2 linked regions of the Paraglaciecola psychrophila 170 genome follow. The protein of the gene in region 1 binds, or shares a complex with, the protein of each later gene. Links are inferred from orthologs where the notes say so. Each region holds a gene or a part of one and is shown on either strand. Other genes may lie near its edges. The genes, in order: trxA and C427_RS03180.

Region 1 (2,767 bases):
AACTTCATCCATCTTAGAACCAGTATCAATCAATGCTGTGGCAATGATTGTTAAGCTGCCGCCTTCTTCGATGTTACGCGCAGCACCAAAGAAACGTTTAGGTTTGTGCAATGCGTTGGCATCCACACCACCGGTTAATACTTTGCCTGATGAAGGTATAACTGTGTTGTAAGCTCGCGCTAAACGTGTGATTGAGTCTAGCAAAATGACCACGTCTTTTTTGTGTTCGACTAAACGTTTGGCTTTTTCGATTACCATTTCAGCCACTTGTACGTGGCGACTCGCTGGTTCGTCAAAAGTAGATGCAATAACTTCACCCCGAACTAAGCGCTGCATTTCAGTCACTTCTTCTGGTCGTTCATCAATTAATAATACCATCAACAAACATTCTGGATGGTTAGCGGCAATAGATTGGGCGATGTTTTGTAGCAGTAATGTTTTACCTGCTTTAGGTGGTGCGACTATCAAACCACGTTGGCCGCGGCCAATTGGAGCTGCTAGGTCTAAAACCCGTGCAGTGATATCTTCGCTACTACCATTGCCACGTTCCATGATTAAGCGTTCGTTAGCGTGAAGTGGTGTTAAATTTTCGAATAATATTTTATTACGTGCATTTTCAGGGCGATCATAATTGACTTCACTTATTTTCAATAATGCGAAGTAACGCTCGGTGTCTTTTGGTGGGCGTATTTTGCCTGAAATCGTATCGCCAGTTCGCAAGTTGAAGCGTCTGATTTGACTAGGCGAGACATAAATGTCGTCTGGGCCTGCCAAGTATGAAGAGTCGTTGGAACGCAAAAATCCAAAACCATCTTGAAGAATTTCTAGTACGCCATCACCAAAAATGTCTTCACCGCTTTTAGCGTGAGATTTTAGGATAGAAAAAATAATGTCTTGTTTGCGAGCGCGAGCCATGTTTTCTAGCTTCATTTCTTCGGCTAGGCTAACCAGTTCACTGATCGGTTTATTCTTGAGTTCGGTAAGATTCATAATTGGTAGGTCTTTATGCTAGAAGCTTCTCTTAAAAGCCAGTTTGATTGATTCAAAGGTTTTACTTATGTATATCTCTGATTTGAGCGAAGTGTGGGTGTGTTCAGGTATGAACAAGATAAAAGTTAGCACCTAATAATTCCCGCGTCCAGTGAATTGTCTGTTTGTCAGCCAATTTAACATCATTCTACATCCCCGCTATTAAAATAAGGGCCATCCATTAAAACGCAAAGTAACAATTTGTTTGCAGTAGTAACAGGCTCTACGGGCATGGTGGGGACTAGTCATTCACAAAAAAGCTCAGCCAAAGCTGAGCTTATATATTTATATTTTGTAGTAACAAATATTAAATGTTTTCGTTCAAAAACTCTAAAAGTTGAGCTTTTGACAATGCACCCACTTTAGTGGCCGCTACATTACCACCTTTAAATAAGAGTAATGTAGGTATACCTCTTATGCCATACTTAGGCGGAGTTTCGTTATTTTCATCGACATTCAGCTTACCAACTGTTACTTTGCCGTCGAATTCGTCAGCCACTTCATGCAGTATTGGTGCGATCATTTTACATGGACCACACCATTCTGCCCAAAAATCAACTAACACAGGACCAGCTGCATTGATAACATCTGCCTCGAAACTATCATCTGATAACTGGATAATTTTGTCGCTCATACTTTTCTCCGTAATTTTCTCTCTCGCTGAGATGACTCAACGCAGTTGTGATTGTTATATAGAAACTAGTTTTTAATGCAAGCAATGATAAGCTATAAGCTATGCCAACTACACATTTAACCGATACAAAATTTTCAGATTTACCCATTCATCAGCAAGTTGTAGATGCGCTGTCTGAGGCTAATTTCAACCTTTGCACACCTATTCAGGCATTGAGTTTACCGCCCTTGCTTGAAGGCAATGATCTTGCCGGTCAAGCGCAAACAGGAACAGGTAAAACCATTGCATTTTTGGTTGCCACTTTCCATTATTTGTTGACTAACCCCCAAGACTCAAAACGTCAACCTAGGGCAATCATTATGGCGCCCACCCGTGAATTAGCTGTGCAAATCTTTAATGATGCAGAATTACTTAGCCAACACACAGGTTTGACCCTTGGTTTAATTTATGGGGGCGAAGGTTACCAAAGTCAACGGGAGAAACTGCAAGGTGGTGTAGATATTATAATCGGCACCACGGGTCGTATTATCGATTACTACAAACAAAATATCTTTTCATTAGCCGCAATTCAAGTTGCGGTATTAGACGAAGCCGACCGTATGTTTGACCTTGGTTTTATCAAAGATATTCGTTATTTATTTAATAGAATGCCCAAGCCGACTGAGCGTTTGAGTATGCTTTTTTCTGCTACCTTGTCTTACCGTGTTCAAGAGTTGGCATACGATCACATGGATAATCCAACCCATGTTCAGATTGAGCCAGAAAGAAAAACCGCTGAACGCGTAAAAGAAGAGCTATTTTATCCGTCAGACGAGGACAAACCTTATCTCTTACTGACTTTGATGGAAGAAGAATGGCCAGACAAAGCTATTGTGTTTGCCAACACCAAACACGGCTGTGAAAGAATAGCTGATTGGTTAGAAGCGGACAAACATCGAGTCGGTTTGTTAAGTGGTGATGTGCCTCAGAATAAACGCTTAAAAATACTTGAAAACTTTACTAGCGGTGTGCTTGATGTTTTAGTCGCTACGGACGTAGCAGCACGTGGTCTACACATTCCTATGGTAAGTCATGTTTTTAATTACGATTTACCTGATGATGCAG
Region 2 (6,824 bases), 570 kb from region 1 along the record:
TTTTAAAAGCATTAGGTCAGAAATTGCTAAAGTTTGGTCGTCAAACTGACTTGATAGCAAGATTTGGTGGCGAAGAGTTTATTATGTTGTTGCCTGACACAAATACAAGTAATGCCAAAATATTTGCTCGGCGACTACATCAGTTAACGTCAGGAATAGAAGTCAATCATGCCCCAGTCACAGTCAGCATAGGCATAACGATGACAGACGGAAGTCACAGCCTTGATGATTTAACTAATCAAGCTGATGGGGCTCTTTATGAGGCAAAAAAGAATGGTCGAAATAAAACTGAGTTTTACAAAGAAACCTAAGTGTCTGCTGGCTACAGCCAATTAGTCAGCTTAAATCCAATACCCAACCTATGGGCATGATGGTTATAATAAATAAGACTCTCACCATAACCGTTAAAGTATTCTACATAACCTTGTATCCGGTCGTTTATGGGGAATGACCACCCAAGTTGAATAGCGCCTCGATTGTCAGAGCTACGTAAATTGTTTCTAAGCATAAACTCTAACGAATGCTTATCGGAGATACTCCATAGTCCTCCTAATTCACCGTACCCCATATACTTTTGAATATCGGGATTATCATCCCCCGATGGATCAAGTGCGGTTTTTTTTCGTTTTCTGGTAAGCGGTACCATGTTCTAAAACCCCACAACACATTGTCAGTTGGAGCAAAGGCAAATCCTAGGATGATCCTGTTCCAACTCCGTGATAGCTGCCCTGTTTGACCATTTGATTGATGATTAAATGACAATGTAGTTTGTTCAACAGGAAAACCCAGTAACGACCAAGAGTGGTGATAATTGAGTATCACTTCTGGTTCATAATTAGTCTCTCGAAAAGGAGCCGAAATACCACTGTTGTAGGCTTGCCACCAGCTAGTCGTAGTGAAAGCAAATTGTAAGTCGAGGTCTCTAAAGATGAGGTCCTGCATAAACAAATATTTCAAAGAAACTTGAAACTTAATTTCAACATCATCTAGTTTATCGCCTACTGGGGTGTCGATATAGGGCTCTTGATTAATACTGGTCAAGCTTGCGGGCAACACAAAATTAGGTCTATGGGGAATAATCGCAAAGCGGTTTTTGGATGCTTGTTTTTCTAACTCGACCCGTTGTTTAAATAAAGTTGGCTCTATCTCTAAGCAGCTTTCCCGTAATTCACCCAAGGTTTGCTGTGGATCGGCTTGTTTCAAGCCCTCTAATAGACAGCTTTCGCTGCTATTTTGCGGACCTAATTCTAATTGATCGCCATGTGCATTGATAATTATCAACGCTGCTGACGAAAATAGCACTATTGTTCTGATCACTCAGTGAATTTCCCGATGTGAAAATGTTGGACTAATGATTCACTCTTATGGTGCCAGTACCTGAGGCGAATGCAATGAGTAATGCAGAATCAGCATTTATCCATAACAAGGATGTCATATAAGCATTCGATGCTCTACGCACAGATTAACAGAATAGTGACAACCTCATAGGTTTAAACAAGCCAAGCGGCTATCAAGGACCATTATGTAAGACAAATCAACGCATAGATTTATACCATCAATCAGGAACACAAGCCGCATCTGCCAGTATAACGAACAAATGGTTGTGATGCTCGTTGAGAGATGGAGCGCGATCTTTAATGGGCGCAACTACAGTTATCCGATGTGAGCGCCCCCCCCTCCCACCAAGCCAAGAATAATTGAGCCTGTACTTTCCTTTTTACTGATCACCTATTTTGACTAAGTCGATATTTATTTAACGTGAACTCGGATTAAGACGTGCCGGGTCCCTAGAAGTCATTTCAATATAAACGATATGTAGAGCCTGCGAATTTGTTTGCAAAGACATTGAGCGGTATGGCTTATGCTGAGCTCAAGTTACTTAGTTAAACCAATGCCGAGTTCTGTTTACAAAGTACACCAAAGACAACATCACAGGTACTTCAACCAGCACACCGACCACCGTGGCCAAAGCCGCACCAGAGTGCAATCCAAACAACGAAATAGCCACAGCAACTGCCAATTCAAAAAAGTTAGATGTACCAATCATGCTGGCGGGCCCAGCAATATTGTGGGGCAGTTTAAGACGTATCGCAAAAAAGTAAGCAATAGCAAAAATGCCATAGGTTTGAATTATTAGCGGGATGGCAATTAATACAATGGTCTGCGGCTCAGTCAAAATTGTCTTTGCTTGAAAACCGAATAATAACACCACCGTGCCCAACAAACCTAGCATAGACCAAGGTTTGAGTGCAGCGACAAAGCTGTCTACATTCTTGGGTTCTGTTGTTTCCGCTGCTTTGGCGGCTTTTTTATCTAACAAAGACCGAGTCAATGCTCCGGCAATCAAAGGTAATAGCACATAGAGCAGCACTGAAATAAGTAAGGTATTCCAAGGTACTTGAATTTCACTGACACCCAGCAAAAGTGCAGTTAAGGGCGCAAAGGCAAAAATCATAATGATGTCATTAATCGAGACTTGCACCAAGGTGTAGTTGGCATCGCCCTTGGTCATTTGGCTCCAGATAAATACCATTGCGGTACAAGGTGCCACACCTAACAAGATCATGCCTGCAATGTATTCGTTAGCTGATTGTGGGTCGACCCAATCGGACAAAAAAACCTTTAAAAACAACCAACCTAATGCCGCCATAGTGAAAGGCTTGATAAGCCAGTTGATAACAAGGGTTAAGGCCAATCCCTTAGGCTTTTTACCTACATCTTTGATTGATGAAAAATCGATTTGGATCATCATGGGGTACACCATCAACCAAATTAGTATCGCCACCACTATGTTCACGTGGGCATATTCTAAACTTGCCACTAATGAGAAAAAGTCTGGAATAATACTGCCCAACACCACACCGATTATGATGCTGATACCAACCCAAACAGATAAATAACGCTCAAATAATCCCATCTATTTGCTCCTCTATGTTTTATGCTTTTTATTTAACGTCAGATAACACGTTGATTAACGCGGTGACTAACTTGCTCAGCTGATTCTACCCGCTCTGAATAACGGTCGACTAAATAGTCACTGTTGTCTCTGGTCAGCAAGGTGAATTTCATCAGTTCTTCCAACACATCCACAATACGATTATAAAATGGCGAAGCTTTCATTCGATCGTTGTCATCAAATTCCATAAAGGCTTTGGCTACTGACGACTGATTAGGAATAGTCAGCATACGCATCCAACGACCTAAAATACGCATTTGATTAACCGCGTTAAATGACTGCGAACCACCACACACCTGCATCACAGCTAGCGTTTTTCCTTGAGTGGGCCTGACACCACCTAAATTTAGCGGCACCCAATCAATCTGACTTTTCAGAATGCCAGTCATGGCGCCATGACGCTCAGGCGAGCACCATACCTGCCCCTCAGACCACATCATCAGTTCACGCAGCTCTAATACTTTTTCATGTGTCGCTGCGTCGCCATCTGGTAAAGGTAAACCGGTTGGATCAAAAATCCGCGTCTCGGCACCCATAGCCTCTAACAAACGGGCCGACTCTTCTACCACCAATCGGCTAAACGACCGCGTACGTAATGAACCATACAGCAGCAGTATTTTGGGTTTATGCTGAGCACTTGTCTTGGCGAAGTCGTGCACTTTTGGAGCCTGAAATTGGGTGTTATCAAGGTTCGGCATAGCCGGGGTAGAAATTGACATTAAATTGCTCCTAAACTAGCAAGCGCAGCTTTGAAAGCGACCTTGTCTCTTACATCTAGGTTAAGGTTAGTCAGTTGCTCCACTCGTTGCTTTATGTGCTCGATAGTTGCCTCAAAAGCTTCGGCAATGTGTGCCTCAGACCCTTGTAGCTTAGATGGATCAGCTAAGCCCCAATGCACTTTTAAGCTTTTACCGAACCACACTGGGCAGGTTTCAGCGGCAGCAGAGTCACACACTGTCACCACTAAGTCTGGCGCAAATTGTTCAAAGTCATCCCATGATTGGCTACATAAACCTTCGGTTGAAATATCCGCTTGCTGTAAATATTTAATCGACAATGGATGCACTTCACCTGCAGGTTGACTACCGGCACTTCTCGCCGTTATTTTGCCAGCAGAAAATTGGTTGGTGATTGCTTCTGACAAAATACTACGGCAACGGTTATGGGTACAAATATATAAAATTTTCATTTTAAAAGTATTCCATCTCAGTAATACGGTTAACAACAATTATCTAATTGCTTCGCCCTATTTAAGTGAGTTAAAGATTCGTTTAAGAATTGATGATTGTCTGTGGCGGTAAGCTTAAGCACCTCAACCGACCATTTAGGCAAGTCTTGATCAAGTTGATAGAACACCCATTTTCCACGCCTTTGATCAGACAGAATTCCACATTTACGTAGTTCAGCTAAATGTCTGGACACTTTAGGCTGGCTTAACTGTAGAGCACTGATTAAGTCACACACGCACAACTCACCTTTAAGTGTAATCAATAGCAAACACTTCAAACGTGTGTCTTCAGATAAACATTTATAAAAAGAGACTGGGTTCATTAAAAGTAGTGCTCAACTCAAGACATATGAAATATCATATATATGATATTTCATATGTCAATCAAAAAGCGAGGCGACGAATTCTGTGGAAAGACGTAGAATAGCAACATTATTATTAAGGTTGCACCAATGTCTCAAAATTTACCCTATTTAGCTCACTATCCTGCTCATTTACAGAACGATATTCGTCGCTTAGTTGATGCCAATACACTAGGTGACTGGTTGCGAACACGTTATCCAAGCTTGCACAAAGTGGCTAACGATAATGACTTACGTGATTACACTATGTCATTAAAAAATCAATATTTGAAAAAAACAGCGCCACTGAGCAAGGTGATATACGACAGCAAAATTCATATAGTCAACCACGCATTAGGTTTACACAGCTATGTATCACGGATACAAGGCGGTAAGTTAAAAAGTAAAAATGAATTACGTGTTAGCACCTTGTTTAAAAATACCCCAGACGCGTTTTTAAATATGATCGTAGTGCACGAATTAGCCCATCTAAAAGAAAAACAACACAACAAAGCATTTTACCAACTATGCCAGCATATGCAGCCTGATTATCACCAAATTGAGTTTGATGTCAGAGTATATCTGACCGAACTAGAGCGCACGGGTTGGGTATTTGTTATATCCAAGACATGATTTTATTATGTTTTAGTATTGTGTAATGCTGTTATCTGTAAACAATAAAGTTTAAAGTAATATATATATTTAAATAAAAAACGACCTTTTTGATGCAACAGCCTAGCGTTTTAATTATCGATGATAGTGAAATTGAACGGTACATTTTAAGCCATCAACTTAAAAAAATTGGCGTTAGCGAAATCATGCAACAAACGAATGGTACTTCTGGCCTTGAGTTTTTAAAAAATCATTCACAGAACCTGCAGCAATATGGTGCTAGTTTCCCACCTGCAATTATCATTCTTGACGTCAATATGCCTATCATGGATGGGTTTGAATTTTTGCAGAAGTTTGCAGAGTTAAAAACACAGGTTGACCTAGATATCTGCCAAATTTTGATGTACTCGGGGTCTGACGACCCACAAGAAAAAGCACGTGCCTTGCAATATGACTTTGTGAAAGGTTTTCTAATCAAAGGTGAATCGAGCACAGAAGAATTAAAAATTGAAATCGGAATAACCTAGGACACAAGCAGTCTTTAACCACCATCTATTGGTTTAAGCATAATCACAGTGAATATTTCAATCTACTTTTGTATAGGAATAGGCATGCCAAAACACAAAGAACTTAGTATCCAAACATTAAAAAAATATAATCTTAATAGTACGGATATAGATAAATTATTTGATGACATAGCCGTTCTTGCGATCGAAGGCTGTAATAAACCCTTTGCCATGGTTAGTTTCATCGATGCCGACACTCAATGGGTGGCTTCAAAAGTTGGCTCATTTCCAAACGAAATAAACCGAGAAAATATTTTTTGTACAGATATGCTCAAGCAAACTGATGTATTTGAAATTTCTGACACTCTTATCGATGAGCGAACCAAGTTAAACGAATGTGTTATAAAAACACCTAACATACGTTATTTCGCTGGTGTGCCTCTGATTAATTACGAGCAGAAAATTTTGGGTACCTTATGTGTATTTGATACTCAGCCAAGTCTGTTAGATAAACATCAAAAAGCTATATTAAAACTTTTGGCCAAAGATGTGGTGTCCCAATTAGCACTTCGAAGAAAAAATCTCGAATTGTCTAATCTCATCGATCTCAATCAGATGATCACTGAAAATAACCCAGACTTGATATTTGCCAAAGACAGTGATTATAAAATTTCACATGCAAATACCGCTTTTTTATCTTTATTTCCAGAAGAAATGCGCGATAAGGTTATTGGACACTCCACTTTAGACATATATAGCGATGCAGAAGCTTTAACTTTCCTAGTACAAGATAAATTAGCTTTCGAGCAAGGCAAAGCCGAAACAACAGAACACATAACCTTTCCAAGCGGTGAAATGCGTACCTTTTTCATCACCAAAACGCGCTTTGATGATGACGAAGGCAATGCCTATTTATTAGGTGTGGCAAGAGATGTGACCGAGCGAGAAGCCTTAATTGAAAAGTTAAAAAAGTCGAATAGCGACCTTGACGAATTTGCTTATATAGCCTCCCATGATTTAAAGGCGCCATTAAACGCCATCAAGCGTTTGGTGTCATGGATTGAGGAAGATGCCAATAAAGTGTTGCAAGGAGATAGCCTTGAACATTTTGGTATGATCAAAAACCGCATCGATAGAATGAACATGTTACTTAAAGACTTACTTGATTATTCTAGAATCGG

Evidence for each region.
Region 2: the proteins of trxA (region 1) and C427_RS03180 are in contact, whole or in part, in an NMR structure (PDB 2IPA), measured with the Bacillus subtilis proteins. The link is inferred for Paraglaciecola psychrophila 170 from one-to-one orthologs.

What each region holds. Positions count from the first base shown.
Region 1 is NC_020514.1:146,475-149,241, forward strand. It holds trxA (thioredoxin TrxA), read right to left. Parts: upstream 1,664-2,767; coding sequence 1,337-1,663; downstream 1-1,336. Other genes in the region: rho (transcription termination factor Rho), read right to left, coding at 1-990; rhlB (ATP-dependent RNA helicase RhlB), read left to right, coding at 1,765-2,767. UniProt on the Bacillus subtilis protein: Participates in various redox reactions through the reversible oxidation of its active center dithiol to a disulfide and catalyzes dithiol-disulfide exchange reactions.
Region 2 is NC_020514.1:712,730-719,553, reverse strand. What follows is about bases 2,411-5,320. They hold C427_RS03180 (arsenate reductase ArsC), read right to left. Parts: upstream 4,146-5,320; coding sequence 3,675-4,145; downstream 2,411-3,674. Other genes in these bases: C427_RS03165 (response regulator), read left to right, coding at 5,251-5,320; C427_RS03170 (M48 family metallopeptidase), read left to right, coding at 4,637-5,158; C427_RS03175 (metalloregulator ArsR/SmtB family transcription factor), read right to left, coding at 4,175-4,507; arsH (arsenical resistance protein ArsH), read right to left, coding at 2,956-3,675; arsB (ACR3 family arsenite efflux transporter), read right to left, coding at 2,411-2,917. In the rest of the region: C427_RS03200 (sensor domain-containing diguanylate cyclase), read left to right, coding at 1-311; C427_RS28065 (phospholipase A), read right to left, coding at 323-568; C427_RS03195 (phospholipase A), read right to left, coding at 550-1,317; more of arsB, read right to left, coding at 1,880-2,410; more of C427_RS03165, read left to right, coding at 5,321-5,664; C427_RS03160 (GAF domain-containing sensor histidine kinase), read left to right, coding at 5,749-6,824. UniProt on the Bacillus subtilis protein: Catalyzes the reduction of arsenate [As(V)] to arsenite [As(III)]. In vitro, can dephosphorylate para-nitrophenyl phosphate (pNPP).